3 regions of the Eubacterium sp. BL-380-WT-2B genome follow, and region 2 is predicted to be linked to each of the others. Evidence: riboswitches for the same ligand, from Rfam matches in the RefSeq annotation. Region 2 holds a riboswitch; each other region holds the start of a gene.
The links. A riboswitch is a leader RNA that binds a small molecule or an ion and turns the genes downstream of it on or off. The one in region 2 is predicted to bind cobalamin.
Positions count from the first base shown of each region.

Region 1: it holds a riboswitch for cobalamin, as region 2 does, so the genes downstream of both, FYJ53_RS06945 (ABC transporter substrate-binding protein) here and FYJ53_RS07890 (AAA family ATPase) in region 2, are expected to answer to the same signal.
Region 3: it holds a riboswitch for cobalamin, as region 2 does, so the genes downstream of both, FYJ53_RS08425 (LytTR family DNA-binding domain-containing protein) here and FYJ53_RS07890 (AAA family ATPase) in region 2, are expected to answer to the same signal.

Region 1 covers NZ_VUMP01000003.1:165,429-176,033, forward strand. Annotated here, with positions in the region: gene clpB (ATP-dependent chaperone ClpB) at 1-2,231, shown strand, start outside; gene FYJ53_RS06925 (YdeI family protein) at 2,445-3,008, shown strand; gene FYJ53_RS06930 (hypothetical protein) at 3,033-3,425, shown strand; gene FYJ53_RS06935 (DUF6144 family protein) at 3,462-4,043, shown strand; gene FYJ53_RS06940 (hypothetical protein) at 4,027-4,317, opposite strand; cobalamin riboswitch at 4,393-4,569, shown strand; gene FYJ53_RS06945 (ABC transporter substrate-binding protein) at 4,745-5,815, shown strand; gene FYJ53_RS06950 (iron ABC transporter permease) at 5,818-6,873, shown strand; gene FYJ53_RS06955 (ABC transporter ATP-binding protein) at 6,873-7,646, shown strand; gene FYJ53_RS06960 (glucose-6-phosphate isomerase) at 7,909-9,249, shown strand; gene FYJ53_RS06965 (sodium-dependent transporter) at 9,384-10,605, shown strand, end outside.
Region 2 covers NZ_VUMP01000003.1:372,696-383,300, forward strand. Annotated here, with positions in the region: gene FYJ53_RS07880 (class B sortase) at 128-880, shown strand; gene FYJ53_RS07885 (LysR family transcriptional regulator) at 946-1,884, opposite strand; cobalamin riboswitch at 1,997-2,174, shown strand; gene FYJ53_RS07890 (AAA family ATPase) at 2,267-3,124, shown strand; gene FYJ53_RS07895 (nitrogenase component 1) at 3,105-4,649, shown strand; gene FYJ53_RS07900 (ABC transporter substrate-binding protein) at 4,672-5,760, shown strand; gene FYJ53_RS07905 (iron ABC transporter permease) at 5,780-6,817, shown strand; gene FYJ53_RS07910 (ABC transporter ATP-binding protein) at 6,814-7,587, shown strand; gene FYJ53_RS07915 (helix-turn-helix transcriptional regulator) at 7,657-7,950, opposite strand; gene FYJ53_RS07920 (hypothetical protein) at 8,146-8,517, shown strand; gene FYJ53_RS07925 (ferredoxin family protein) at 8,520-8,810, shown strand; gene gcvH (glycine cleavage system protein GcvH) at 8,807-9,655, shown strand; gene FYJ53_RS07935 (putative zinc-binding protein) at 9,645-10,046, shown strand; gene FYJ53_RS07940 (putative zinc-binding protein) at 10,050-10,448, shown strand.
Region 3 covers NZ_VUMP01000004.1:16,011-26,615, forward strand. Annotated here, with positions in the region: gene FYJ53_RS08415 (ABC transporter ATP-binding protein) at 1-201, shown strand, start outside; gene FYJ53_RS08420 (MATE family efflux transporter) at 216-1,607, shown strand; cobalamin riboswitch at 1,643-1,805, shown strand; gene FYJ53_RS08425 (LytTR family DNA-binding domain-containing protein) at 2,209-2,928, shown strand; gene FYJ53_RS08430 (sensor histidine kinase) at 2,964-4,274, shown strand; gene FYJ53_RS08435 (cyclic lactone autoinducer peptide) at 4,415-4,564, shown strand; gene FYJ53_RS08440 (accessory gene regulator ArgB-like protein) at 4,564-5,139, shown strand; gene FYJ53_RS08445 (hypothetical protein) at 5,129-5,650, shown strand; gene FYJ53_RS08450 (helix-turn-helix domain-containing protein) at 5,687-6,025, opposite strand; gene FYJ53_RS08455 (LysR family transcriptional regulator) at 6,404-7,288, shown strand; gene FYJ53_RS08460 (DMT family transporter) at 7,386-8,354, shown strand; gene ahpC (alkyl hydroperoxide reductase subunit C) at 8,544-9,110, shown strand; gene FYJ53_RS08470 (FAD-dependent oxidoreductase) at 9,127-10,605, shown strand, end outside.

The sequences.
Region 1 (10,605 bases), 210 kb from region 2:
ACGCAGCCCTCGAGCTGCTGAATCGTCACGGTGTCACAAAGGATGAGGTTTTAAAAGTATTAAGGGATGTGCGCGGCGGCCAGCGGGTCACGAGCGACAACCCCGAAGGAACCTATGAAGCCCTGACCCAGTACGGGCACGACCTGGTGCAGGACTGTATTGATAATAAGCTGGACCCAGTGATTGGCCGTGACTCCGAAATCCGGCACACCATCCGTATTTTGTCCAGAAAAACCAAGAACAACCCAGTGCTTATCGGGGAACCGGGCGTTGGTAAAACCGCCATTGTCGAAGGCCTGGCTGCCCGGATTGTGCAGGGCGATGTGCCCGAGGGCTTAAAGGACAAGCGCATTATCTCCTTAGATATGGGCGCGCTGGTCGCCGGCGCCAAATACCGCGGCGAGTTTGAAGAGCGGCTCAAAGCCGTCTTAAAGGAAGTCAAGGACAGCGACGGACGCGTCATCCTGTTTATCGATGAGCTCCACACCATTGTGGGGGCCGGGAAAACCAAGGGCTCCATGGATGCCGGCAACATGCTCAAGCCAATGCTGGCCCGGGGCGAGCTCCACTGTATCGGCGCCACCACACTGGATGAATACCGCCAGTATATCGAAAAGGACCCAGCGCTGGAACGGCGTTTCCAGTCGGTACTGGTGGATGAACCGACGGTTGAGGACACCATTACCATCCTCAGAGGCTTAAAGGAACGCTATGAAATCTTCCACGGGGTCAAGATCCAGGATAACGCCCTGGTTTCCGCGGCAGTGCTTTCCAACCGGTACATTACCGACCGTTTCCTCCCGGATAAGGCCATCGACCTGGTGGATGAAGCCTGCGCCATGATCCGTACCGAAATTGACTCCATGCCCGAAGAGATGGATGAGGTCAACCGTAAGATGATCCAGCTGGAAATCGAGGAAACCGCCCTCAAAAAAGAAGAGGACAAGCTCAGCAAGGAGCGACTGGAACGGATTCAGAAGGAGCTGGCCGAATACCGCGACCGCTTCAATGAAATGAAGATCCAGTGGGATAACGAAAAGAACGCGGTGGAATCCGTCCAGAAGATCAAGGAAGAAATCGACCGGGTTAACCACCAGATCGAGCTGGCCCAGCGCGAGTCCGACTATGACAAGGCCGCAGAGCTGACCTACGGCAGGCTGCCGGAATTACAGAAGAAGATGAAGGAAATGGAAGAAGCCGCCGAGGCCAGAGGCGAGGGCGAATCCCTGATCCGTGAGAGTGTGACCGAGGACGAGATCGCCGAAGTCATCTCCAACTGGACCGGTATCCCCCTGAGCCGGCTGATGGCCGGCGAACGGGAAAAGCTCCTGAATCTGGAAGATACCCTCAGAAAACGCGTGGTCGGCCAGGAAGAACCCATCGAAAAGGTGGTCGACGCCATTATCCGCTCCCGCGCGGGCATTAAAAACCCCAACAGCCCCATTGGCTCCTTCCTGTTCTTAGGGCCTACCGGGGTTGGTAAAACAGAGCTGGCCAAAGCCGTTGCCGCCAACCTGTTCGATTCTGAGGACAACATGATCCGTATCGACATGAGCGAGTACATGGAAAAATTCTCCGTGAGCCGCCTGATCGGAGCGCCTCCGGGATATGTTGGCTATGAAGAAGGCGGCCAGCTGACAGAAGCTGTGCGGCGTAAACCCTATTCGGTCATTCTCCTGGACGAAATCGAAAAAGCCCATAAGGACGTGTTCAACGTGCTGCTCCAGATTCTGGACGACGGCCGTGTGACCGACTCCCAGGGACGGACCATCGACTTTAAAAACACCATTATCATCATGACCAGCAACATCGGCTCCGAATACCTGCTGGAAGGCATCGACGCCGAAGGCAACATTCTGGTCGAAACCGAGGAAGCGGTCATGAATTCCCTGAAAAATTACTTCAGGCCCGAATTCCTCAACCGTATTGATGAGATCGTGCTGTACAAGCCGCTCACCAAGCGCTCCATCGGCAGAATTGTCGACCTGATGATGGCCGAGCTCCAGAAACGCCTGGATGATAAGCGCATTGTGGTAAAACTCAGTGAAGACGCCAAGGAAGCCGTCATCGACCAGGGCTATGACCCGAGCTACGGCGCCCGTCCGCTGAAGCGTTTTTTACAGAAGAATATTGAAACCATGATCGGCAAGGAAATTATCCGGGGCAACCTGGATGAGGACCAGGTGGTCACCGTTGACTTTAAGGACGGCCACTTTGTCATCGAAAAATAAAAGAGCAAAGTCTGAGACCGGCGCAAACCTGCGCTGGTCTTTTTTTATGCAAAAAAGAGGAAGGCAGAAGCTTTAAACAGCAGGAAAAGACATGACCAGAGCCGGAAACCATGCTATAATCAAACCATAAACTGCCGCAGGCAATGGGTAAGGCCGACTGGTTTTACCTGCAGAGGCGCTGTGGAAAAGAATTTGATTTTTGGAGGAACGAGGATGAGTGAGCCCTTATATTTTAAGACCCGCGAGGCTTTCAGAGACTGGCTGTCCCACAACTGCCAGTCCAGCGAAGGCGTCTGGCTGGTGTTTGGAAAGACAAAAGCCCTGGTGACCGTAAAAGCTGGCGAGGCGCTGGAGGAAGCCCTGTGCTTTGGATGGATTGACGGCCAGATGAAAAAAGTAGACGGCCAGTCCTACATCAAGTATTTTTCCGCGCGCAGAAAGAACAGCAAATGGTCCGCGAAAAACAAGGCTTTGGCAGAAAGCCTTGAAAAACGCGGGTTGATGACAGACATCGGCAGGGAAAAGATCGAGGAGGCAAAGAAAAACGGCCAGTGGGACAGCGCCGCAGGGCCCTCACCCGTCACAGAGGAGCAGATTGAGGCAGTGGCCCGGCTGCTGCGGGAAAACGAACAGGCTCATAAAAACTTCCTGAATATGCCGCCTTCTGTAAAAAAGACCTACACAAGAGCTTATCTTGACGCCAAAACGGAAGCCGGCCGGGCCAAGCGCCTGGCGTGGATGGCCGGGCGGCTGGAGAAAAATTTAAAGCCAATGTGATCCGGGAAAGCAGGAGAATCGATTGTGAAATCAAGAGCGCTTTTTCACGCTGCCTGCGGCGCTGCCATCCTCTGCCTGATAGCGGCCGTGTTTTTTGGCCTGCGGGGTAATACCACTAAAACAAAGGTGGTGATCGACAAGCCCTCACCCTGTACACAGGAGCAGATAGAAGCCGCGGCGCATGCTGTTAAACGGGACTTTCAACGGCATTTTGGCTGGGAGCTTCTCGAGCTGACCTACGAGGACTGCGGTGTCTTGGAAAATGGAAAAAGCACTGTGCTTTTTAAATCAGTGATCCGTACCGGCTTCCTGACAGATGGCAGCGTTCCGCCGCGCAGTATGGTGTATTGGCGCTTTTGGGTCGCCCAACGGCCTGAAGGCAGTGGCTGGTATGTGGTGAGCTGTGGGTATGGGTAAAAGCCGTGCCCCAGAGATTGATAAGCGAGGTGAAGCATGAAAAATTTTAGTATGCCGGAAACGGTCAGTCCGTTTTTGGAGCAGGAGGAGCTGGAACGGTTAAGCCAGAGCCTTGAGAAAAACATCTCCCGGGAAGAGGCAGAGGCATTCCTTCGCCGGGTTCCGCTGCGGCCAGGGGCAGCGCCCGAAGAGAGAGCCAGGTGGGTTGAGCGCCTGTCAGAGGAGCTGGAGACAAACTTTGACCAGGAGACCATTGTCAAAATAAGAATGGGCTGCCACTGCAACGAAAATGGCCGGCTGGAGGAAACCGCCGAGACTTTCAAGGCGCTATACCAGTCCAAAGGGCAGGATCTGGCACGCTTTGTCAGCCACCTCAACGAGAGCGGGGCGGGCTGGAGCATCAAGGGCGGCGCACTGTATACCAGGATGTTTACCTGCGAGTGTCCCATGCTGGAAAGGGCCGGGACCTCCCCATCGCTGACCTGGTGCTATTGTACTGCCGGGTACAGCAAAGCCTTCTTTGAAGCCGTATTTGAGCGCCCGGTGGAGGTCGAGCTGCTCCAGACCATCAAGCAGGGGCATGACTGCTGCCTGCTGAAGGTTACAGGAATCCTTTAAAATAAAGCGGATAAAATGCAATCTTAAGCCCGGGGGCGAGCTGTTCCTTACGCTCATCTCTAAGAGTAGCTATGGCTATAAACAGGCAGACAGCAGCCGGCGCGTTGACGCCAACACCCTGCTCTCGGAAAAAAGCGGTACTGAGACGGGCGTGCCCCACCTCTATGTGGATCTGGCAGACATAAAACGCTTTTTTAAAGCCTGGCACCTTGAGGACAGCCTGAGAGAATCCTGCGTCTATAACCCTGCGGAGCCGCAGTATTACAGCAGCCACTGGAGCCTTATCGTCAGAAAATAAATCTCCCCGGTTGGATATTGACAAGTATAATAGAAGCAGGTATAATGATAAAAACAGAATAACCTTTGAGGTGCTTAGCAATAAGAGAATAGGGAAACCGGTGTGAGTCCGGTGCGAACCCATCACTGTAAACAGGGACAAAGCCTGAAAAGCCACTGGAGCAATCCGGGAAGGCGGGCCGCGGAGGAGCTGTAAGCCAGGAGACCTGCCTTAAAGAAGAAATACGTGCAGGGGGAGAATGCAGCGGCGTGTTTGAATAAATGAAATCTCGGAAAATGGGACCGATGAGCAGAGTGCTTATCGGTTTTTTTATTTGCCGAAAAGTTAGATGTGCCTGTGTTTTCTGGGAGATGTTGACATCCAAAAGGATTTAACATAAATTTTTAATTTAATGGAGGAAAAAATGAAGAAGAGAGTGATTGCACTGATGTGCGCGTTGCTTCTGCTGGTTCCGGTCTTTGCCGGGTGCAGCCAGAGCGGGGATTCGAGTGAGGCGAAAAGCATTACCGTGGTGGATGATACCGGGCGCGAGGTAACCATTCCCCAGCCCCTTGAGAAAGTGGTGGTGGCCAACCGCTACAATTCTGAGCTGATCCGCGGGATCGGCGCCATCGACAAGGTGGTGGCGGTGGATAAGAACACAGCCCAGGACCGTGTGTACTGGAGCCAGTTCGACCCGGATAATGTTATCGGAAAGGGCCAGAGCGAGCTGAATTATGAAAAGATTGCCGAGCTGGGCGCCCAGGTGCTCATCACCCCGGACAACGGCACATGGGAAGAGGACATTAAAAAGCTGGAGCCCTTCGGCATTCAGGTTGTCGTGGTATCCGGCTATAACAATGCCGAGCTGCCAAAGGAAATCGAGATTCTGGGCAAGCTGTTTGGCAAGGAAAAGGAAGCCGAGAAGCTGACAAAATTTTACCAGGATAACATGGACATGGTGGCCGAAAAAATTAAGGACGTCAAGGGAAGCAAAAAGGTGTACTGGGAATACGGCGACCCAAATACCACCTGCATACCGGGAACCAGCAATGACGGCTGGAACAGCATGCTTTTAAACGCCGGGGCTGTCAATATTTTCGGCGACCCTACCATTACCGGCAAGACCATTGACCCGGAAAAGATTCTGTTAGAGGACCCGGACCTTATCATCAAGACTTCATCCGGCCCGGCCCTCAAAAATACCGGCGTTTACACGCCGCCCACAGCGGAGGACTACAGCACCATCTCCTCCGAAATGCTGAGCCGCGCAGGCTGGTCCGATCTAAAGGCGGTCCAGAATGACGATTTCTATGTGACAACAGGCTTCTGCGCCGGCGGACTGGGCAAAATGATCGGGACGGTTTATACCGCGAAATGGTTATACCCTGAGCAGATGAAGGATGTTGACCCCGACGCGATCTTTGACGAATGGATGGAAATCCAGGGGGTTGATCCGGTAGAAGGGCATGTTTTTCAGGTTAAGCATCAATAGTAATGGAAAAGCAGCAGACATTAAAAGCCTATCATAAAAAAAGAGCGGCGTTGATGCTGGCAGCAGTGATCCTTTTGATCATTGCTGCTTTTTCCAGCTGCTTTGTCGGCGTTGCCAATGTGACCGTGGGGCGGGTGTTTGCGACCCTGCTGCCCGGCGGCCACTTTATGGGTGCGGCGGCGCTGAACCAGACCGAGCTCACTGTGCTCATGCAGCTGCGCCTGCCGCGCATTACCATGGCGCTGGTTTCCGGCATCGGCCTGGGCATCAGCGGCCTGGTCATGCAGGCCATCACCGGCAATAAGATGGCAAGCCCCTTTACCACCGGGCTTTCAAACGCCGCGGCCTTCGGGGCATCGCTGGCCATTATTTTCGGCTTTACGCCCTTTGGCAGCAATCAGGTGGGCACTGTCATGATGGCCTTTGTGCTGGCCTTTATCTGTGCCGCCATGGTGTACGGCATCGCCTCGGCCAAGGGCATGGGAAAAACAACGATCATCCTGATCGGCATTGCCCTCAACTATTTCTTTTCAGCCCTGAATGCCAGCATGCAGTATGTGGCCAACGAGCAGCAGCTCTCCGCCATTGTCCACTGGACCTTTGGCAGCCTCTCGGAGATCACCTGGGAGCAGATTCTCGTGGTCTGTGTTATTCTGCTCCTGACCTTTCCGTTTATCGTCCGTTTTGCTTGGCATTACAACCTTTTATCCACCGGGGATGAAAGCGCGGTGGCCCTGGGCGTCAATGTCATGCGGCTGCGGCTGCTTTCGGGCATTGCGGTCACGCTCATTTCATCGGCCATTGTCAGCTTTACAGGCGTTATCGGTTTTGTGGGGCTGGTGGCGCCGCATATCGCCAGGCTTCTGATCGGCGGCGACTACCGGGCGCTTATACCGCTCACCGCCCTCTCGGGCGCGATCCTGCTCATCGCGGCGGATACAGTGGGCCGTGTGGCCGTCTCGCCGGTGATCATTCCGGTGGGCATTGTGGTCTCCTTTATCGGGGTTCCGGTGTTTATCTATTTAATTGTAAAAGAACAGAAAGAGCGGTTGGTCTGATGAAGATTACAATCAAAAATTTAAGCTTTGGCTATCGAAAGACCCCTATTTTAAAAGGCGTGAACATCGAGGTGGCGCCGGGAAGGCTGTGCGTGCTGCTGGGGGCAAACGGGGCGGGTAAAAGTACCCTGATCAAGTGCGTCAACGGGATCCTGAAGCCCGAAAAAGGGGAGATATACCTGGATAACACCGACCTTCTGAGGCTGCCGCAAAAGGAAAAATCCAGGCGCATCGGCTATGTGCCCCAGAGCACCGAGGTGGAGGACAGCGGTCTGAATGTTTTTGAGATGGTGCTGTCCGGGCGTGTGCCCCATATGAAGGGTAAGATGAAGGACGCCGATTATGAGATTGTCCGGTCCGTTCTTGAGAAGATGTCGCTCAGCGATTACAGTACCAAGCTTTTAAACCAGCTGAGCGGCGGCGAGCGGCAGCGGGTTTTTATCGCCCGCGCCCTGGCCCAGGAGCCTGTGGTCATGCTTCTGGACGAACCCACCAGCAACCTGGATTTGCGGTACCAGCTGGAAACCATGGAGATCGTCCGGGGCCTCTGCCAGGATAAGGGAATGACAATTATGGCGGTTATCCATGACGTCAACACCGCGGTCACCTTTGCTGACCAGGTGGTGCTCATGAAGGACGGGAACATCCACGCCACCGGGCATCCCGATGAAATTCTGAACACAGAAAGTCTGGAGCGTATTTTCGATGTCCGCGTTGAATTCGCGGCCTATCAAGACAAACAGTATGTGATTCCCAAGCGCTGCGCGGGTTAAAATTAAGCGAATACACATTTACCCGCCGGGCGGTCAATAAAAAACAGTCTGGCGGGTATATTTTTTAAAGAAAGGCTTTTAAATCCGGTGAAATTTATGCTATAATAGGCATGTAAAACGATTACTATCTTGTGCTAAAATAAATAATTGTATATTCGGTGATTTTCCTTGATCTTTTCGCCGCTTATATTACAATTATAAGGTAACCGTACAAATAGTGAAAACCAATGTTTAAATTAATTATTTATCAGGAGGATAAAATATGAGTATTCGATTTGATTATTCCTATGCGGGACTGTCTCAGGAAGAATTGGACAACAAGGCGGCACAGATCAGCCTGGCGGACAAAATGTTAAAGGAAAAAACAGGCGCCGGCAGTGATTTTTTAGGCTGGTATGATTACCCGGTGGCTTACGATAAGGAAGAATATGCCCGTATCAAAAAAGCGGCTGAGAAAATCAAGGACTCCTGCGATGCGTTTATCGTCATTGGCATCGGCGGCTCCTACCTGGGCTCTAAAGCGGTTATTACCGCGCTTACCAGTACCTTTTTCAATGAAGAAACAGACCGAAAAGCTCCTAAGATTTATTTCGCCGGTGAAAACATCAGCGGCAAATATATGAAAGACCTCATCGACCTGGTCAAGGATCAGGATATCTGCGTCAATGTTATCTCTAAATCCGGCACCACGACCGAGCCGGCCATCGCTTTCCGTTTCTTTAAGGAAATGCTGGAAAAAAAATACGGGAAGGATGGCACCAAGGACCGTATCTTTGCCACCACAGACAAGGAGCGGGGCGCCCTTAAGTTCCTGGCCGACCAGGAGGGCTATGAAACCTTTGTGATTCCGGACGATGTAGGCGGCCGCTACTCGGTTTACAGCGCTGTCGGCCTGCTGCCCATCGCTGTTGCGGGGATTGATATCGACGCTTTCATGGACGGCGCCAAATCTGGCTACGAGGAATACGGCGTGGATTCTGTCGCCGATAACGCCTGCTACCAGTACACCCTTTACAGAAGCTGCCTGTACAACCGCGGCAAGGCCATTGAGATTTTGGTGGATTACGAGCCGTCTCTGCGCTATTTCTCCGAGTGGTGGAAACAGCTTTACGGCGAAAGCGACGGCAAGGACGGCAAGGGCCTGTTCCCGGCGTCTGTCCATTTCTCAACCGATCTGCACTCTGTGGGGCAGATTATCCAGGACGGCCATAAAAATATTTTTGAAACCATTCTGGCAGTGGACGAGCTGGACGGCGATATGACGGTGGGGCACGAGGAAGCAGATCTGGACGGCCTGAACTACCTCGAAAATCGCACCATGCAGGATGTCAATGAAAAGGCCTTTTTGGGCACGCTGCTGGCCCATGTCGACGGCGATGTGCCAAACGGCGTCATCTACCTGTCCAGGCTGGACGCTTTCCACATCGGCAAGCTGGTCTACTTCTTTGAAAAGGCCTGCGGTCTGGGCGGCTACCTCCTGGGCGTTAATCCCTTTAACCAGCCGGGGGTCGAAGCCTACAAGAAAAACATGTTTGCCCTGCTGCACAAGCCAGGCTACGAGGAGCTGACCGAAGCGCTGGAAAAACGCCTTCCCAACAAATAAAAACACGAACAGAGATCGGCACAAAATTGCGCCGATCTTTTTTTGTGCGGCTGTGGCTGTCCGATGCGAAAACACCATTGGCAGAACGGAAGGATTATGGTAAGATAAAGAAATTGGAAGTTAAAGGAGGAATTATGGAAAAAAACGAGAATCAAAAGCCCGAGAGCAGGCACACCCATCAGAACGGCGGCTTTACCAACAGCCTTGGGTTTGTGCTGGCCTGTGTCGGCTCCGCCGTTGGGCTTGGTAATATCTGGATGTTTCCCTACCGGGTGGGGCAGTACGGCGGCGGCGCATTTTTAGTGCCTTATATTTTATTTATTGTTATATTCGGCCTGGTGGGCCTCTCTGCAGAGTTCGCCATCGGCCGGCGCGCCAAAACTGGAACCCTGGGAGCCTATGAGTATTGCTTCAATAAAATCGGAAAAGGAAAGCTGGGGTACATTCTGGGCTGGATTCCGCTGCTGGGATCTCTTGGGATTGCCATCGGCTATGCCATCATCGTGGGGTGGATCATCCGCGCCCTGGCCGGATCGGTCACCGGCGCCATCCTCAACACAGACGCGGCGGTTTACTTCAGCCAGGCGACAGGCAATTTCGGCAGTGTGCCCTGGCACGTGCTGGTCATTGTCATCGCGGCGGGCATCCTCATGTTCGGGGCCACTAAAGGGATCGAGAAGATCAACAAGATTTTAATGCCGTCTTTCTTTATTCTCTTTGCCATCCTGGCTATCCGCGTGGCCTTTCTTCCGGGTGCGGCCGAGGGCTATAAATTTTTGTTTATGCCGGAGTGGAGTGATCTGCTGAAGGTAGATACCTGGGTCATGGCCATGGGCCAGGCGTTTTTCTCGCTGTCCATTACAGGCTCAGGCATGATCGTCTACGGTACCTACCTGAACAAATCCGAGGATATCCCCAAGGCCTCCATGCGGACGGCCATGTTCGACACCCTGGCGGCCATGCTGGCAGCGCTGGCCATTATGCCCGCTGTTTTTGCCTTTGGCATTGAGCCCAACGCGGGCCCGCCGCTTATCTTTATCACGCTGCCCAACATCTTTAAGCAGATGCCCTTCGGCCAGCTCTTCGCGGCGGTGTTTTTCCTGTCGGTGGCCTTCGCGGGCATTACCAGCCTCATCAATATGTTTGAGGCTGTGAGCGAATCGCTCCAGACCCGTTTCAGGCTGCCGCGCAAGGCCGCGGTTGCCCTGTGCGCGGGGGTGGCGCTGCTCGTCGGTCTTTTCCTTGAGGCAGAGCCGAATGTTGGCTCCTGGATGGATTTCATTACCATTATTGTCGTGCCCTTCGGCGCAGTGCTGGGCGCTGTGTCCATCTACTATATTCTGGGTTACAAGGACA
Region 2 (10,605 bases):
GTCTTTATCAATTTAGAAAGATTTGATATAATGAATAACCATAAAAGGAGGTGGAAAGCCTTTGGGTTTTAAAACTATGGATGACAAAATATGGGTGCGCAAGGCCCGAAGGCTATAGAGCATAAATATGACAAAAAAGAAAGTAAAGAAAAAAAGAAGCGCAGTGCGCATTGTTGGAGACATCGTCATTATTCTGATCATCCTGTCCCTTTTGGGGGCGGCAGGATGGATGCTTTATAAGGAGTTTTTTCCCAACAATACGCCGATTCTTAAAATGCAGGTTACAAACCGCGAAGATAACAGCATCGACTGGGCGGCGCTGCGTGAGGTGAACCCCGAAACCGTTGGCTGGCTGAGTATTGAAGGGACAAATATTGATACCCCTGTGGTACAGACAACCGATAATGACAAATATCTGTACACCTCATTTAACGGAGAGTCGGATGAAAGGGGCGTGCCCTTTTTAGATATGAATTATAAATGGCAGCCTAAAAGCCAGAACTCTCTGATTTATGGGCACAGCACCATGCGCAGCGGTGTGCACGTCATGTTTGACGATCTGCTTTATTACTATAAAGACCCCAATTTTATCACAGAGCACAATAAAATTGTGTACAGAAGACCGCCAGAGCTGGGCGGTGATGGCGTTTGGGAAATTTTTGCCGTGCTGGTGGTTGAGCAGGATTATGATTACAGACAGTTGGAATTTGCCGACGATGAGAGCTTTCTGAACTATTACCAAAATATAAAGAATCAGAGCATTGTCGCAAGCAATGTGAGTGTACAGCCGGGTGACGAGATCCTCACGCTGTCCACCTGTATCTTTAATGTCGGACTCAATGACGGCCGCTTAGCCGTTATTGCCCGCCGGGTTTCATAAAAAATCGCCTGGCAGAAGATTGCAAAAGCCGTATCCACAGAGATACGGCTTTTTATTTTGCTTTTTCAGTCCCATTTCTCAAAGGCTTTTATTTTTTCAGTCAGGACTTTTATGTATTTTTCGCCGATCGCGCTTAAGCCGTGCTCGTTTCTGAGAATATATCCGGCGTGGAGCCGCTGGTCATTATCCAAAAGACGGATAGCCCTTACTTCGCTCATGTTGGAATGCATACGGTCAGCGTCGCTGTTGGTCAGGTCCGGTCCGATACTGAAACAGTTTGTGCCGCGAACCAGGGCAATTTTGGAGCAGCGGTCAATCACATGGATATTTTTATCCCAGATTTCATTGAACAGGATCTCCTCAGAGAAATGCATCATGCTGTCCTCCCCCTGGTCGTAAGTTACAAAAGGGTATTCCCTGAGCATATCCAGCGTCAGGGAGGTATTGCCGCTCAGAGGGTGTTTTTTCCGCAGGAAAACATAGGTGGTGAGCTGTCCCAGCTCATAAAAGCCCAGATTGCTGGAATCAAGGAGCTTTTGCATGGTATTGAGATAATGCTCGTTGATACACAGGATGCCGAGCTCACTGCGCCTGGACGCCACATCGTGTATGACCTCATGGGTCGGGCACTCGCGGATGGCAATGTCATAATGCCTGAGCTCAAGATCCTCGACAATCTGTATAAAGGACATGACCGAGAAGGGAAGGCGCTGGGTGGAAACGGAAAAGCGCATAGGCAGTGTTTTCCGATGCTTGTACCGCCTTTCAAGGTACTCGCTTTGCTCAACAATATCCTTGGCGTGGTTTAAGAAGTCCTGTCCCTCAAAGGTGACCTCAATGCCACGGTTGTTTCGTTTAAAAATTGAGATGCCGAGCTGCTGCTCGACCTCACGCACTGCGGTGGAGAGCGTTGACTGTGAGACAAAAAGCGACTTGGCGGCAGACGAGATCGAGTGGTGCTTTGCGATCTCGACGATGTATTTCATGTTCTGCATGGAGATCATATTGATACGATTCCTTTCCTCTGTTTTAATTATACTATCAAAAAATACGATAGCTGGCAATCAAAAATTGAGTTAATTGCAGTGGTTGTGAATTATCAGATATCGTGATATAATATAGCAAAATTACATAGAAGACTTGTTGCATGAAAACCGGTGAGAATCCGGTACGGTGCCGCCACTGTAAGGGGGAGCCGCTGTAAGTTTTATCAACACTGGAGAGCAGTCTCTGGGAAGTTGTTACAGCTGGCAATGAACCCAAGTCAGGATACTTCAACATTTCTTGTTTATACCTAACCTAACGGATCATTGGGAGAGGGTGTTGCTTGTGTTGAGGAACTCTTCTGATGAATCGGTCAGAAGAGTTTTTTTAATGGGAGAAATTATGGAAAAAAGCAGTAAAAGAATTGCGTTTTATGGAAAGGGCGGCATTGGAAAGTCGACCATTGCGGCCAATGTATCCGCCGCCTTCGCCAAAATGGGAAAAAGGGTGCTGCACATAGGCTGTGACCCCAAAGCTGATTCAACGCGGTGTCTGATGAAAAAGCGGATTCCCACAGTCATTCAAAGGCTGAATGAAAAAGGGGAACAGGTGACAACTCAGGATATTCTGTTTACGAGTGAGACAGGTGTGGCGTGTGTAGAGGCCGGAGGGCCGGAGGCAGGTATTGGCTGCGCAGGAATGGGGATCGCCACTACTCTGGAGACATTGGAAAAGCTTGGGATATTTGAAGCGGGCTGGGACTTAATCACCTATGATGTGCTGGGCGATGTGGTCTGCGGTGGGTTTTCAATGCCTATGAGAAAAAAGTGTGTGGATCAGGTATATATTGTCACCTCCTCTGAGCTGATGTCGCTTTACGCCGCCAACAATATCATGAAGAGCATTGTCCGGTACTCTGCCGGGACACAGCCGTTGTTTGGAGGACTGATCCACAACCGGGCACGTCCCGGTACGGATCACCAGGTTGTTGAGTGCTTTGGCAGCAAGACAGGCAGCCCGATTACGGCTTCTGTCTGCCAAAGTGACACGCTTCGCCTTGCGGACTATCGGAGGACAACTGTTTTTGAACAGCGAGAGGGTGAGGTGCTTCAAAAAAGCTTTATGGCATTGGCCAAAGCCATAGCCAGCCAGAAAGGGAAGCTATGGCCGAAGCCGCTTTCCGACGCGGATATGGATAACCTGGGTGAGACACTCTATCAGCTTGAGAAGGAGGACCGTCATGGGCGCAGCAGCTGTTGAGAAGGCGCAGCCAGGCATGGGAGATGAAGCGCTGTCCAGACTTCTTTTCCAGACCGAGGGTGTGCGTGTTCTGGCAGTGGGGCCGCCGGCCTGTCTCCGAATTCTTTATTTCAGAGCGATGGAGAAGGAAGCGCTCAGCCGTCTGAGGCTCTGTCCTGTTTCCAGGCTGGAGTACACACTTGGCAGTTATGTACCCAGGGTTCGTAGGATGATTGAGGAGCTTGTCATGACCAGTGGGACAAAAGGGGTGGTGCTTTATGTCTCCTGTCCAGACCTGCTCACACAGACCGATTTTGAGGCCATGATGTCGGAGGCAGATAACCCTCATAATGTGCCGGTCGCTGTTTTCAGGCGAGGCCCCATGGAAAAACGGAAGAGGAAGCCTGTGGAGCGGCTTGAAGAAATACTTCGGGGCTTTGAGACGGCTCGGGAAAACCACTGGGTTGGAAAGGATGCGTGCCTTTGTCCACCGCCGCCTCTGGCAGCAGATTACAGCGGTGCGATGACGGCTTTTGAAAAGGACCGCGCCCTCTGTACCTGCCTGGTAACAGGCTCAGGCTGTGCCTCCTGCCCCAGATCCATTGACAGTTTCAGCGGGAAGCCCTTCTGGTATTCAAAGATGAATGACCTTCAGATAACATTGGGTGCGGCTGAGAGCATTGAGAAGGGCATCGGGGCTGTCATGCAGGAAGAAAAAAGGCGCTCGGCGTTCATTGTCGGCACGCCGCTGACTGCCATGACAGGTATTGATGACAGTTCTTTCCCAGTGCTGAAGGAAAAAATATTCATACAGACCGACGGGTTTCAAGATGCCCTTGACGGCACCCGGCAAGCACTGTCTACCGTTTCAAGACAGGAGATGCGGCGCTGTGAATACACCGAAAAGCGCATTAATCTTGTGGGATATACGCCCTTTCTTTTTGGAAACCAGCGGCAATTTGAGACGATTGCGCACGATCTGGAGCGATTGGGCTATGCTGTTTACTGGCTGGGAGGCGGAACGCTCGCGGACTTTAGAGACGCGCCAAAAGCAAAGGCCAACTGGGTTATCTCAGAAGCAGGCCTTGATCTGGCAAAATGGATGGAAAAGCAGTATGGTACGCCGTGGTTTTATCAGATGCCTGTCAGCGTAAGCGGCGTCCGGACAGCTTATCAATACCTGGAAAGCATAACCGGGGACGCTGTGTTTCAGGGCTGCACCGAAGATCCGGCGCCTTCAGAGCAGCCGGTAAGAACCGCTGTGATGATCGGCAGCCATGAACTGAACCGCCAGGTAAGTGTGGCCCTGAGAAATGAATTTATTGTTGAGTGCACCATAGTTGAGGCTCGTTCTTTTGGGTGGCCTTTGGATAGAGAAACGGATTATGTCATCGCAGATCCGCTGTATTTTCAGTATCTTCCTGAAGGTGCAGCGCTCAGGGTTCCCTTACCCTTTCCGGCACTTAGCGGAAACCGTTATGTGAAACGGGACTATTGTATCATTGGCCGAAAAGGACACCAGTATTTAAAACAGTTTTTTATGTAATCTAAAAATAAAGGAGTTTAAAATGAAAAAAAAATGGTTAAAAGCAGCAGGCCTGTGCCTGGCTGTCAGTTTGATTTTTGGAGGCTGCGCCAGCAGCGGAAATACCGCAGAAAATGCAGACAAAGTGGAGGCGCATGTCATAACCGATGAGGGCGGTAATCAGGTAGAGCTGCCGGAAAAGATCACCAAGGTGGCCATTACCCCGATTCCGTGGGCATCGGCAGTGTGGACGATTGACGGGGGAAGCGACCGGATTGTGTCCATTAACCCCAGCGCGATGGCCCAGTATAAAAAGAGCTTTATGACTAAGCTGGCGCCGGAATTTGCGGATATTTCCACAGGAGAAATCTCTCAGGATTTTTCCATTAACATCGAAGAGCTTATGAAGCTTTCACCAGAGGTGGCATTTATCTGGAATGACCAGGAGGCTGAGGCCGAAAAGCTGAAGGCTGTTGGCATTACCCCTGTGATGCTGAACTACGCCGAAAACCTTGAGAACCTCAAAAAAGATTTAACACTGGTGGGCAGGGTTCTGAACAAGGAGGATTTTACCCAGGAGCTCATTGATTACCACAATGATACCGAGACATACTTTATTAACAAAAAAGATCAAGTTGCCGCGGCAGACCAAAAGAGCGTTCTCTATCTGCAGAATAAAAAGCTGAGCGTCGCAGGGTCCAAAAATATTAACAACTACCTCCTTGAACTGACAGGTGGGCGCAATGTTGCCGCCGGCTTAGAGAAAAAGTGGGCAGAGGTTAATATGGAGCAGATCATGGAATGGAACCCTGAGATCATCTACCTCTCAAATTTTGACGACACCATGCCAGAGGATTTATATGAAAATAAAATTGAAGGCCAGGACTGGAGTAATATTGACGCAGTCAAAAACCACCGTGTTTACAAAACCCCGGTAGGGACTCTGCGCTGGGATGCCCCATGTGTGGAAACACCGCTGATGCTTAAGTGGATGGGCAGCATCCAGCAGCCTGAAATCTTTTCGGATTATGATATCCGGAGCGACATTAAAGATTTCTACAAGAAGTTTTTTAATCACGATTTAGCCGAAGAAGAGATCGACACCATTTATAATGTGAAAGCAAACCAGTAAAGCTTGAAGAGGAGAGAATATGGATACAGCGGGACTTAAAAAGAAAATCAACCAGAAATACGATGCTGTTTTCGCTGGACTGATCCTCGTTTTGATTTTGGCCGGGATTCTGGCCTTGTGCCTGGGGCGTTACTGGATACCCTTTCCCGATGTGGTTAAAGTGCTTTTATCCAGAGTTTTTCCGGTTTCGGGAAGCTGGGACGCCAATACAGAGAGCGTGGTCATGACCCTTCGTCTGCCGCGTGTAGCGGCAGCGGTACTGGTTGGCGGCTCTCTGGCTTTATCTGGCGCGGTTTATCAGGGCGTTTTTCAAAATCCTCTGGTGGCGCCGGATTTGCTGGGGGTATCCTCTGGGGCCTGTATTGGCGCGGCCCTTGCCATTCTTTTCAGTGTCGGTACCTTTGGTGTGCAGGTTGGCGCTTTTATCGGGGGCATTATCGCAGTCATGATCACAACCGCCATCCCCAGAGTCATCAAAAACAATTCCAATATGATGCTGGTGCTGGCTGGTATCATTGTTACAGGGCTTATGAACTCCATTATGGGGATCATCAAGTATATTGCTGACCCCGAGACGCAGCTGGCAGAGATTACCTACTGGCAGATGGGCAGCATTGCAAAGGTACTGCCAAACAGTCTTCTGATGATCTGCCCTGCGGTGCTTATCTCCACAGTGGTATTGATGGCAATGCGATGGCGGATTAACGTGCTGTCCCTCGGAGAGACAGAGGCCAAAAGTCTTGGGATCACCATCAAAACAACACGGATGATCGTGATTGTCTGCGCGACACTGCTGACAGCCTGCTCCGTCTGTATCTGTGGGACCATCGGCTGGGTCGGGCTGGTTGTGCCGCATCTCGGCAGGCTTTTGGTAGGGCCAGATAATATGAAACTGCTGCCAGTCTCTTTTGTAGTCGGCGGGATTTTTCTGCTGGTGGTGGATACCATTGCCCGGACACTCACAAGCGCCGAGCTGCCCCTGAGCATTTTAACCGGACTGATCGGCGCGCCCTTTTATTTTTATCTGCTTAAGAAGCAAAGGATGAACCTCTCATGAAGCTGGAAGTCAATAATCTTAGTTTTAAATATTTAAACAGCCGCGTTATCTTTGATCAGGTGAATTTCGAACTTGAAAAAGGTCAGATATTATCTGTTTTAGGGCCAAACGGAGCGGGAAAATCGACATTGCTGAACTGCATTGGAAATCTAATGACACCGCAGAAGGGAAAAATTCGGCTGAACGGGGAAGCCGTCGATAAAATGCCGCCCAAAAAAGTGGCACAGAGAATTGGCTATGTGCCGCAAATTCATATTCCCACCTACGAGTACACCGTCAGAGAGTTTGTAGTCATGGGGCGCACCCCTTATCTGGGAAAAATGCGTTCACCGGGCGACGCCGACTACGAGCAGGTGGAGCGGGCGCTGGATATGGTAGGCATAAAGCATCTTATTGAAAAGCCCTATACACAGATCAGCGGCGGAGAGAGACAGCTTGTAACCATTGCCAGAGCCATTGTGCAGGAGCCGGATTTTATCCTTCTGGATGAGCCGACAGCCCATCTGGACTTTGGCAACCAGATTAAGACCATGCGCCTTGTCAAAAAATTGGCTGAAAATGGATTTGGTATTATCATGACAACGCACAATCCCGACCAGGTGTTTTATACCGGTGGTTTTGTTGCCTTGTTAGACCGGCAGGGAAAACTGCACTGCGGAGTGCCTGAGGATATCCTCACAGAGCCAGCTCTCACACAACTCTATCAGGAAAGAGTCTGTGTGTTTTATTCGGATGAGCTGAAACGCCAGGTGTGTATATCGGGGATTTAATGGATGAAAAAATGTAAATTAAAAAAACGCGGCGGATACCCAGTGACAGGTACCCGCTGCGTTTTTTATTTATTTAAACTGGCTCAGATATTCCCGGCCCATGGCTTCTGCCGCAGCAATGAGGGCAGCGGCGCTTTTTAAAGCGACATGGTAGTGTGTCTGGACGCCAACCTTTTCACTCTCAATGATGCCAGCTTCCTTCAGTATTTTCAGGTGTTGGGAAAGATTGGGCTGGCTGAACTCAAGGTTCTCTTTCAGCTCACAGACACAGTGGGGCTTGTCCAGTAAAAATTTAACGATTTTTAAGCGGATGGGGTGGCCCATCGCTTTTAATATTTTGACGGATAACGCTTCAATATCCATATTAAGCCTCTTTTCTATAATAATATAATTGATCTATTATATAATGATTATATAGGATGTATGGTTAAAAAACAAGAGACCTAGCGGATTAATAAAAAGGAATTGACAAATTCCCGATATAAAATGCCTTGACTTTCCCCTGAAAACGTAATATTATAAATATATAATTAAATAATTATATAAAGAGGTGCTAATGTGAATGGAGAATTGCCGGGTTTTATAATGTGTGTGTGTACGGGAAAATGTCCGGGATTTCAGGCGATGGATATATGGGATTTTATCAATCAGGTGCGTGTGGAGCTGCCTGTGGAGTATGCCGTCATTCATCCGCAGCTGTGTGAGGAGGATGGGGACCGTTTTTGGGCAGATTTTTTAAAAACACATCGAAAACTTATAATTGGCGCCTGTGCGCCGAATATGCAGCGAAAAATGTTTAAGGATGCCTTTAGGGAGGCTGGGATGGATATTGAAAAGGATGCGGTTATGCTGGATATCCGGGATATGACAAACGAGCAGGCTTTTGAAAAGCTTGAAAAAGCCCTTGAAGCTATGGGACTGGAGGTTTAAGTATGAGTGACACAACATTTATGGGCGTGGAAAGAAACCGGATTGACTGGTTCCCCCGCATTGATTACAGCAAATGCAGCGATTGTATGGACTGCGTGGATTTCTGTCCGCACCGGGTATTTGAAGTGCAGGAGGGCAGCGTGCACCAGCTGGTGGTAAAAAATCCGGTAAACTGCGTGGTTTTTTGCCGTGCCTGCGGAAAGACCTGCGGTCCGGAGGCCATCACATTTCCAGATAAAGCAGCGACAACCCAGGCCATCAAAGCAATGCGGAGAGAGGATAAAAAATCATGAAGAAGGATTTTTGCGTGCTTCCCTGTAACGGGCTGGATAAATTCGTGGGCTCGCTGACCCGCGAAGTCGCCCTTAAGCTTTTGGAAAATGGCGATCATGAGATGATCTGTCCGGTGCTGTACCACACCGCAGAGAAACAATACAGGAAGGCACTGGCTGAAAAGCCGCTGCTGGTCATTGACGGCTGTAATACGAAATGTGCCAGCAAACTGGCTGCCGAAAAAAATTTAAAGGTATCTGAACGGATCAATGTGAGTGAGAGCGCCAGGGAAAGGGGCTTTCCATTAATCGATTATCTGGAAATGGATGAATCCGTTGAAGACTTTGTAAATGCCCTCGCCGACGGTTTTGAGACAAAGCCCGACGAGGGTGAAGCCTCTGTCTTTGAGATGCCAAATCCCATCCATTACAGGTCCTTTTCCAAGGGGAAATTTATTTTCAAAGTCCCTGAGAGCGATTATTACTTCAATGAGAATGACTGCTGGGCTCTTGTGAAAAATGGCATTGCCCGTGTAGGTATAACAGATTTTGTCCAGCAGAACCTGTCCGATATTTTGTTTGTAGATTTTCCAGAGGTTGGACGGGAGCTTGCTCAGTTTGACGATGTGGGCTCAGTAGAATCCGGGAAATCAATTTTTGAGCTGGTTTCACCGGTCAGCGGTGTGGTTACAGCCATCAATACAGCCCTGGAGGAAGCCCCTGAGCTTGTCAACGAAAGCCCTTATGAAGCGGGCTGGATCGCGGAGATAAGGCTGGAGCAATGGGAGGAGGACACCGAAATGCTTATCCGTGATGAGGCGTATTATGAAATCATGAAGAGGAAGGTGGAAGAAATTGAAATCTAAGGTAAAGGTTATTCCATGCAGCGGTATTGGAAAGGTGCTTGGGCTGATTGCCCGTGAATCAGCCTTGAGGGTGACGGGTGAGCTGCTGCCCGAGACAACCGAGAGCCTGTGCCTGGCCCACATTGTCACCGGCGATGATGAAATTGTCGCGAAAATAGAAGGGCAGCCCTGTATCACCATCGACGGCTGTGCCAAATGCTGCGCGCAGAAAAGTGTGGAGGCCGCGGGAGGAAACATCTGTAATAAGCACCGTGTGATTGATTTTATGAAACCGCACCGGGGCGAGGAACATGGCAACGGAACCCGTCTGACAGAGGACGGCTGGAAATTCGCTGATGAGCTGGCCGAAGTTATGGCAGAAGAAGCAAAAGCAGTGCTGGAAGGAGAGTAGGCAATGGGCGAACAGAATATTGGGATTATCGCGTGCAGTGGTGAGGAATGTCTGGGCGGAACCCTTTCACGGCTGGCAGTCCGCAAGATGATGGAGGAGCTGAGGCCTGGAGAAGTCAGCACCCTGTGCCTGCCCCTGTTCATCGCAGGCGGCGAGCAGGAACGGGCCTTTGCCCAGAACCATCCAACTATATCAGTGGATGGCTGCAGCCTGTGCTGTGCCAGACGCGCCATTGAAAAATACAGCGGTCCGGTATCAGGAATGGTCGATGTGGAGACGCTTCTGGAAAAAAAGACAGCGCTGAAGGACAGCGTGGTTTCGACAAAAAACTTAACACCTGAGCAGTTTAAGCTTGTGGACGTGGTAGCAAAAGAAATTGTCCGGATTTTTGACACGCTGTGAGAATGTACGGTACTCTGGGCAAAAGGCCTTTCATGATTGGATGAGGATCATGAAAGGCCTTTTTTTAATGGCGCTTTTCAAGAAGAGTCTTAAGGAAAGTTTAAAGTAAAAAGCCTGTAAAATCCCAATAGTTTCCATTTGGAAACTACCCCACAAT
Region 3 (10,605 bases), on a different contig from region 2:
TTGGGGTCGGTGTTCTCGCTGCATATGGACTGCTGCAAGAAAATCGAAACCATCCCCGGCGATCCGCCGAGCCCGCTGGAGCTGCCTCCGGGCTGCCCCTTTGCCGGGCGGTGTGAAAAATGTATGCCCGTCTGCAAAGCCGAAAAGCCACGCCTGAAGGACGTGGCGCCAGGCCACCAGGTGGCCTGCCATCTCTATTAGTTAAGGAAAGCATTATGGAAGAAACCCGTGAAATCCCGTTAAAAGGCCAGATGACCGAGGGGAAGATAGGCCGGCAGCTGCTGCTGTTCGCCCTGCCCCTCATGTTCTCAAACCTCTGCCAGCAGCTATACAACACCGTAGATGCTGTGATCGTCGGCCGTTTTGTGGGCGCAAATGCCCTGGCCGCCGTGGGCGCGAGCAGCCTGCTCATCACCTTCATGATCTATTTTTTCATCGGCCTGTCCATCGGGGCCAGCGTGCTGATTTCACAGTTTTTCGGCAGCCGGAAATACGACAAGGTGCAGGAGGCTGTGCACACCGCCGTGGCCCTGAGCCTGGCGGCCGGCCTTGCGCTCACCGTTCTGGGCTTGACCCTTGCGCCGGCCATGCTGCGGATGATGAACATCCCAGAGGCCGGGCTTGCCTACGCCGTGCCCTATATCCGCATCTATTTTCTGGGCATGATCCCCATGACTTTGTACAACATTGGCAGCGGGATTCTGCGCGCGGTGGGCGATTCCAAAACCCCGCTGGCCTGCCTGGTGGTCACCGTTGTGCTGAACATCGGGCTCGACCTGCTCTTTGTGGGGCCGCTTGGCATGGGCGTGGCCGGCGCGGCACTGGCCACAGCCTTTTCGCAGCTGGCCGCCGCTGTGCTGATTGTCATTATCCTGCTGAGGGCTGATCCCATCTACCGGCTCCGGCTGGCCAAAATCCGGTTTCACGCACAGGTGTTCAGGGATATCGTGCGAATTGGCCTGCCCGCTGGACTGCAGTCTGTGCTGGTCTGCTTTTCCAACGTAGTGGTCCAGTCCCAGATTAATACCTTTGGGCTGGAGGTCATGGCCGGGTTTACCGCCTATATGAAAATTGACGGATTTCTCTTTATGCCCATTGACGCCTTCTGCCTGGCGATTTCTAACTTTGTAGGGCAGAACATGGGCGCTGGACGCTGGGAGAGGGTGGTAAAGGGCAAAAACGTCTGCCTGCTTTTGTGCGTGGGCGTGACCATCGGCCTGGGCGCAGCCATTATCCTGAACGCCTGTCTGATTCTGGGCATGTTTACCTCGGACGAAACAGTGGTTTTAAACGGTATGCGCCAGCTTTACACCGTGGTGCCCCTTTATGGTATTTACGCTGCGGATCAGGTGTTTGTGGGCGTGCTGCGGGGTGCCGGGGCCACGGTAATCCCTATGATCATCACGCTTTTGTGCATGTGCGGCCTGCGGCTGGGCTGGATTTTTACCACCCTGCGGTTTGTCCACGACGCGCGCATGATCTACATCAGCTATCCGCTGACCTGGATTGTGACAGGGGCGGTACTGGTGCTCTATTATTATAAAGGCAGCTGGCGGCCAGAGAAGGCAGGCTTTAAAAATCGTAAATATTTAAAAAGAAGTTGTTGACAAAGCCGCTCAAAGGGCGTATGATGAAGTTAATTAAATATTGAATGATCCTATGTAGTGGGAAAAGGGTGAGAATCCCTTGCTGTAATCGCAGCTGTAATGCAAAATGCTTTCTGAAAAGCCACTGTCAACGATGATGGGAAGGCGGAAAGATGATATTGCTGAGCCAGAAGACCGACATAGTGATTGGTTCTTAAAAGACTCCGATTTAGAGTGCTTAAGAAACGAAACAAAAACCCTTACCATCCAGATTATACTGTGTTCGTTCATCCCTCTCTGAATCCGAGAGGGATTTTTTTATGGAATTTAAGGACGGTCACCTTATCATTCGTATTTAATTAAATCTCATAATGCCTGTTCCATCAGACAGGCGTCATTAAATCCTCTTTTCAGTCAGCGAGGCTGAAAAACCCTCCCTTTTTTGAGAAGCTCCAAACGCCGGGGCTTCTTTTTTTGAAAAAAATCTTGAAATCTTCGTTTTTATAGAGTATTTTTATGGTATAAAATTATTAAGGGGAAATAATCTTCACGATGGCTTTGTATAGGGTGCGGGAAGAAAATATGGTATAATGGAAGAAATACTGGAAAGGCAGTGGATGGGATGATTAGAATTGGGATTTGTGACGACAATGCTTTGATTGCAGAAAAGCTGGAGGCGCTCATTATCAGATATGGTGAGGAACACAATATTGATGTGGAGACATACGTCTATCATGACGGCAGTGAAGTGCTTGAAGACCGTATCCAGTTTGATATCCTTTTTCTTGACGTGGAGATGCCGGAAACAGATGGGATTGATACGGCCAAGCAGATCCGCAAGTGGGACGCCCGGGTCAAGATTATTTTTATCACCAGCTACACTCACTACATGCGCAACGCCTTTGCTGTGCACGCGTTTGAATACCTGGTCAAGCCTTTTAACACGGCTAAGGTAAACATGGTGCTGACCGAGGTGTTTGATTTTATTGAAAAGGAAAACAAGAGCCATGACATCTCTCTGATGATGGGCGGCGAGCTGAAGGTTTTTGCCAGCAATGACATTTATTATTTTGAGCGTGTGCGGCGGAAGATTAAAATGAGCACCACCCAGGGCGATTTTGAATTTAACGGCGTTCTGAGTGAGATCATGGAAAAGGTTAAGGACTTTGACTTTGAATACTGCCACAAGAGCGTGATCGTGAACCTGTTTCACTGTAAGCGTATTGCGGGCGCCGACCTGTATCTGGACAATGGCGAAACCCTGCCCATCGCCCAGAAACGGGCCGTGGAATTTAAGGCGCGGCTGTTTGATTATATTGAGGAGAATTTTAAGCTGTTGTAGAGGATTGGCTAGGAGGATAAGTTTAGGGGAAGAGTATGGATAAGTGGATTTATATATTGGATATGTTCTTGTCTTATGGCGTATCAGGTTATGTAATGATTAAATTTTTATCTGATTTATTTGAAAGAAAGTATAGTGGGAAAATTTATATTTTAGCTTGGTTATTATTTGTTGTAGTAGCTATTGCGTTTAATCTAACTGGTATTGCGATTTTAAAGAGTATATATGGAATAATTTCTGCATGTGCTTTGGGCTTGTTGCTTTTTAAAGCAAAAGATAAAAGAAGAATAGTAGGCGCAGGTGTCTTCTTTTTTCTGTATATGTTCATTATAGATACTTTATCAGTCTTATTCTTTACGGTTTTTAGTGGAAGAACAATAGAAACTGTTCGAAGCGATATAGTTTTGTTATTTATTTGTGGGTTAGGAAATCAAATTATGCTATTATGTTTTTACAAACCAATTGTAACATTAATGAAAAAGCATAAATTTGATATTATTACCTTACAGCAGAATTTGTTTTTGATAGTTTTGGCGTTATTTGAAGCTGCGTTGCTTATTTATATCATGAGTTTTATTGATAAGACTTCAAGTGGTTTAATGTTAACTATGATGATTGCGGGTTTTTTAGGCTTGGATACATATCTAATTTATCTTTTTGAAACTATCTCACAAAAGTATGAGCTCGAAAGAGAGATAGACTTAAAAAAGCAACAGGAAGAAATGCAAAATAATTATTATCATAGCATTGAAACACAATATGATCATTCACGCCGTTTGATTCATGATATGAAAAATCATATGCAAACTCTTGAGGAAATATATAGTGAGGGAAGCGGCATAGAAGCAAAACAGTATGCAAAAACGATTTTAGAGAGCATGGACGCTTTTTCGGGCCGTTTTAAATGTAAAAATCGTGTACTAACAATTATAGTTAATGACAAGATTTTAAAATGCGATGAACAAAGTATAAAAATTAATACGCAAGTAGAAGATTTAAACTTTGATTTTATAGACCCTTTTGATATGACCACAATTTTTTCAAATTTATTGGATAACGCAATTGAGGCCTGCTCAAAGGTTCCGATCGAAAGAAGAAAAATTGATTTAACGGTTTATAAGTTTAACGAATTTATAACAATCAGTATTCGGAATCCCTATAATGGCAAACTGGTTTGGGATAAAGACAGTCTGGTATCTACAAAGGGCGGGAAACATATGGGGCTAGGCCTGAAGAACGTGAAGTCGGCCGTAGAGAAATACGAGGGCACAATGCAGCGAAAAAGTGATGAAGGTCGTTTCGAAGTAAAAATTTTAATGTCACCGGAAAGTAGAATAGACGTATAAATTTGTATTTGGAGCATGGACGATGTCAAAAAGACAATCAAAAGGGGCTTTGGGGTAAATTGGATTGAAGATATCCTCAGCAAACACTAAAATGATGAATATCAGCTGATATATTCATTAATTTTAATGAGGTGTCTATTATGAAAAAGAATAGTTTAAAAGATAAAATGCTAAAAGGTGTTGCGAAATCAGCAAGGCAGGAAGCAATTAAAAATGCAAATTCCGCTTGCTGGGTAATGCATCACCAAGACAAACTTCCCGAAAAAGTTAAGGATCTGCGTAAGTTCTAATGATTGGTCGGGGTGCCAAATGGACGGTTAACCGTCTGGTCGCGCACCGGATCATCGATTTAGATGATGTGGAAATTTACCAGTTTGGCCTGGAATCGGCCATGCTCAAGGCAGTTCACTACGCTTCCATGCTTTTGGTGGGCCTGCTTCTCGGCATGCTGCCGGAGACCATAGTCTTTTTAATTGTTTATGCGGCCATCCGCGCCTATGCCGGCGGTTACCACGCCGATACACGCGGGGTCTGCTATCTGCTGTCATGGATCACAATACTTTCTGTTTTACTCATTGCCCGGTTCTGCCCGGCGGGGACGGTTGCGGTGGTTACCGCGGCGCTTACGCTGTCCGCTTTTCCGGTGATCTACAAATGGGCGCCGGTCGAAAACAGCGCAAAACCGCTGGACGACGCGGAGTGCACCCACTACCGGAAACGGGCGAGGAGAATACTGGTGGTTATCAGTGCCTGCGCGCTGCTTGCCGGACTGGCCTTTAACAGCCGGTTTGGTCTGGTCGCCGCGGAATGCCTGGGCCTTGAGGCGCTGATGATGCTGCTGGGGTTGTGGAAAAATGGGCGTTAAGCCAAGGTATACAAGAGAACAGCAGAATGTGATTCAGGAAGCGATGGAATGTGGTTTCGATGTGTCGCCGTATATTACGGAGGCCTTTACACCAGAGCAGATACGGGAAATTTTCTGGGGATTGATGACCGGTGTGGATGTGACCTTTTATAACGATCCTGAGTATTCAAACTGCCAGATGTGGCAAATACGGGAAGGGCTTACAGGAAAGGTAGATGTATCGGTCTATGCGGACAAAAATCTGGATTGGAAAAAGATGTACCTGATCCGGATGGGTTTAGAGGAAGGGCTTGACGTATCGGAGTATGTGCGGCAGGGCATGGGCCCGGAGCAGATCCGGGCGATTTTGCAGGGATACCGTACCGATATTGATTATACGCTTTATGCGAAGCCCTGGTACACAGCTGGCGAAATGCGGGAAATCGGCTCAAAACTGATCCGGGAAGCGGTTCGGAGCAGAGCGGAGGAGACGCCGGGCGCTGGCAGTATGTTTAAGAGTGTAAAAAAATAACAGGTGCCCAACTGCAATTTGGACACCCGCATTTTTTTATTCTACTGGGTCATGGCTGAGTAAAAACAGAGTCAGAATTTCTTCTGCGTATTTTCCTTTTTCTGCTGGACAGCGTTCCAAAAGCTCCAGCAGTGCTGCGTACTTCGTCCCCATGTATTCTTTGGGGCCGTAGAGAATTGCGTCGGCGGACATTTTCAAAACGTCACAGAAACGATTCAGGCTTTTTAGAGAAAAGCCCTTAGTCCCCAGTTCTATATCGGCAAGGAAAGTTGGTGTGATACCGATTTTTCTTGCCAATTCATCACGGGACATGTTCAGAAATGTTCTTTGTTTACGAATACGAAGGCCAATCGCCTTATGATCTAGCTCTTGCATACAATTCCCCCTAAAAATAGTATTTACGCTTTTAGCTGTTGACTCTATACCATTGTGATATAAGCCGGCGGTTTATTTAAAAACCAGACACTTTTGCGCATTTTTTATAGGACCACAGTAGACTTCTTAATTATATCCGCTTTTACAGGTAATTTCAAGTCTCTGTAAGAAAACTGAAAGGAACCGGAAAAAAGTCCGGCATTCTCTCCCAAAGACAGGCGCAGGGGGATTTTTTTGTTTGTCTAAAATATTTTAAGTTGAAAAAAATTCGTACTTTCAGGCAGATTAATCGTGACAAAAAGTCGAAAAGTGGGCAGGTTGCATAAAATTCAAAATGTGATATAATGAAACGGATTAACGGAAAAAGGACGTATTTTTATGAATGTAAATTTTGAACATTACAAGGTCTTTTACTACGTAGCGCGCCATGGCACCATTACACAGGCGGCCCAGGCGCTGTATATCTCACAGCCGGCAGTGAGCAAATCGATCCATCTGCTGGAAAAGGAGCTGTCGTGCGAGCTTTTTCACCGGAATCAGAAGGGAATGACCCTGACGCCGGAGGGCGAAATGCTGTACGGCCATGTGGCGAAGGCCTATGAGCAGCTGGCCCTGGGCGAAAAGAAGCTCTGGGAAATGCTAAACCTGAACAATGGGGTGGTGCGCCTGGGTACCAGCGACATGATCGCCCGCTTTTTCCTGCTGCCTTATCTTGAAAAATTCCATAGCCTGTACCCGGATATCCGTATCAATATGCAGAGCGGCACTACGCCGGGCACGCGCATCGCTCTGAAGGAGGAGCGTATTGAGGTAGGGGTGGTATCCTCACCGGTGGCAGCCTCGGACGATATTGAGATTCACCCGATCCGGGAGATACAGGATGTTTTTGTGGCAGGGCTGGACTACGCGCCGCTTGCCGAGAAGGTGCTGAGCTTTGAGGAGATCATGGCACACCCCATTATCTGTACAGAGCGCAACACGGCCAGCCGTCATTATCTCGACTCGTTTTTCCTCAAGCATAAGATGCGGCTGGAACCGGCTTTTGAGCTGGGCACTATGGAGTTGATCATGCCCTACGCAGAAAGAAACCTGGGCATTGGCATCGCGGTGCGCGATGTGGCACAGGAGCGTCTGGACCAGGGGAGCCTGATCGAGATCCGGTCCAGAATTGAGATACCAAAGCGGCAGATCTGTGTGATCAAGCGGAAAAAGGGCGGTATCTCGAAGGCTGCGGAGGCTTTTCTGGACATTATTTTACCATAACAAATGGTTATAAAGCGTATAAGAATATTTCATTTTACTTATGGTAATGAGAGGGGTAAAATCGTTACTGTACGAAAAATGAAAGGAAGATTTGATTTTGAAAAAAGGCTATTTATATATTGTCATTGCGACGCTGTTTTTCAGTTCGATGGAGATCGCCCTCAAAAGTGTTTCAGGCCAATTTAACGCTGTACAGATGAACCTGACCCGTTTTTTGATCGGCGGTCTTGTTTTAATTCCCTTTGCGCTCAGGACGCTTAAGAAGAAAAAGGAACATCTGGATAAAAAAAGTCTGCTGCACTTTGCGGGGCTGGGCTTTCTGGGGGTTGTGGTCAGCATGACCTTTTACCAGCTGGCCGTGGAAAACGCCAACGCCTCGGTGGTGGCGGTACTGTTTTCCAGCAATCCGGTGTTTGTGCTGTTTTTCTCGGGCATTATCCTGCACGAGGTGATCAAGAAAAACCATGTGGCGGCCATTGTGCTTGAAATCATCGGAATTCTGGTGATTGTCAACCCTCTGCACACCTCCCTCAACATCGCGGGGGTAGTCATGGCGATTCTGGCCGCAGTGGCTTTTGCCCTGTACTCGGTCTTTTCCAAGAAGCAGTGTAACCGCTACGGCGGCGTGGTGGTGACTTGCGGGAGCTTTCTGTTCGCCAGCCTGGAAATGCTGCTGCTCATCGGCATCAGCCATGTGGGACCGGTGGCGGATATGCTGAGCGGCAGCGGCCTTGCCTTATTTGCCAATATTCCGCTGTTTACGGGTTATACGGCGTCCAATGTCCTCACGATGCTTTATATCTGCATCGGTGTGACTGGCGGCGGTTATGCCTTTTATTTCATGGCCATTGAGGAAACCTCAGCCAATACGGCGTCGCTGGTGTTTTTCTTTAAACCGGTGCTGTCGCCTATCCTGGCAGTGCTGATCCTGCACGAAGCGGTGCCGTTCAATATGGTGATTGGTGTGCTGCTGATTCTGGCCGGCTCTATCGCGAACCTGCTGCCAGCGTTTGCGCGCAGAAAAGAAAAACCTGTATCCCTGAGCGCGGAACAGGGCCGCTCTTAGCCTGTTTTATAAAATCTGAGTGTTGAAGCCACAGAGAATCCCTCAAAATCTCTGTGGCTTTTTTTTGTTAAAAATTTGTTTTTAATTTAGAATTATTCTTGACAAGCCTCTTTTATCGTGTTAAGATACACTCATCAAACAGTTAGAAATAGCTAACAAAAATAAATATTATTGAAAAGAGGTATCAACATGAAAAATTTAATTGGCAAAGAATTGATCGATTTTGAAGTACAGGCATATCATGAAGGTGATTTTAAAACCGTCACAAAGGAAGATGTCCTGGGAAAATGGGGCGTGTTCTTCTTTTACCCGGCAGATTTTACCTTTGTATGCCCGACAGAGCTGGCGGACGTAGCGGACAATTATGAGGAGTTCAAAAAAATCGGCTGTGAAATTTATTCGGTTTCTGAAGATACCCATTTTGTACATAAAGCCTGGGCGGACACCACCGACACCATTAAGGGCCTTCCGTACCCGATGTTAGGCGATCCGGCAGGCGTGCTGGCAAAATTCTTCGGTGTGCTGGTCAAAGAAGAAGGCCAGGCGCTGCGCGGTACCTTTGTGGTGGACCCGGACGGCGTTATCAAGGTTTACGAAATCCATGACATGGGCATCGGCCGTAACGCTGAGGAGCTGCTGCGCAAGGTGCAGGCCGCTCAGTTTGTAAGAGAACACGGCGACCAGGTCTGCCCTGCTAAATGGAAGCCAGGCGAAGACACACTGACACCAAGCTTAGATTTAGTCGGAAAGCTGTAAGAAGCAGGAGGGCGCCATGGATAAGATTTATGACTTGATTATTATCGGCGGCGGTTCCGCCGGACTCTCGGCTGGTATCTATGCCGCCCGGGCCATGCTCGATACGCTGATCATTGAGAAAAACCAGCCGGGCGGCCAGGCTGTGAATACCGCAGAGGTCGTCAACTATCCCGGTATCCGCCGCGCCACCGGCCCTAAGCTTATGGATGAAATGCACAGGCACGCCATGGATTTCGGCGCGGAATTTACTGTAGCCGAGATCGAGGGTGTAGACCTTGAGGGTGAAGTGAAGGCGCTGCACACCAGCCGCGGCACCTACAGAAGCCGCGCGGTCATCATCGCCACAGGCGCCTCCCCGCGCAAGATCGGTTTTGCTGGTGAGAAGGAATATACCGGCCGCGGCATTGCCTACTGTGCGACCTGTGACGGCGAGTTTTTCAGCGGACTTGACATCTTTGTTCTGGGCGGCGGCTTTGCTGCGGCCGAGGAGGCTGTGTTCCTGACCCGCTATGGAAGAAGCGTGACCATCGTGGTGCGTGAGGATGATTTTACCTGCGCCCAGATGGTGGCGGACAAGGTAAAAGAGCATCCTGGCATTGAGGTGTGGTACAACACTGAGGTGAAGGAGGTTTCCGGTGACGATTTTCTGAAAAAGGCTGAATTTTTCAATAACAAAACCGGCGCGACCTTTACTTACGAGAGTAAGGACGGCAAGCCCTTTGGCATGTTTGTGTTTGCGGGCTATGAACCGGCCACCCAGATTTTCAAGGGTCGGGTGGACGTCGATGCTGAGGGCTATATCCCCACAAACGACCGCATGGAAACCAATGTCCCCGGCGTCTACGCCGCGGGCGACCTGAGGCCAAAGGAGCTGCGCCAGATTGTCACGGCAGTGGCCGACGGCGCCATTGCAGCCACCGCGGCGGAAAAATACGTGGCGGCTGAGCGGGAACGCCTGGGCCTGGCAGCGCCTGAGCCAAAAGCAGCCAAGACACCAGCGGCACCAAAGCCGGAAGCGCCCCAGGGAGCGGAAGATGGCTTTATCCCGGCAGCCATGAAGGGCCAGCTCAGGGAAATCTTCCAAAAGCTCGAGCGCACCGCCCGGGTGGTGACCATCATCGACCCGGCTGTGCCAAAGACCCAGGAAATGCAGGGTTTCTTAGAGGAAGTGGCAGCCCTTAACGACCATATCCAGGTGGAAGCTTATAAAAAAGGTGAGAAGCCTGAGCTGGAAGCCGCCATGCACCTCGACAACCTGCCGGTTGCGGCCCTGTTTGATCCAGAGGGTCAGTATTCCGGCGTCAAATTTACCGGTATCCCCGGCGGCCATGAAATGAATTCCTTTGTTCTGGCGGTTTATAACTTTGCCGGACCGGGCCAGGCAGTGGATGAGGCGCTTGCCAAGCGGATTGCGGCCATCGACCATCCTGTCAATGCCCAGATCTGTATCTCCCTGTCCTGTCATTTCTGCCCGGATGTGGTAGCGGCCTGCCAG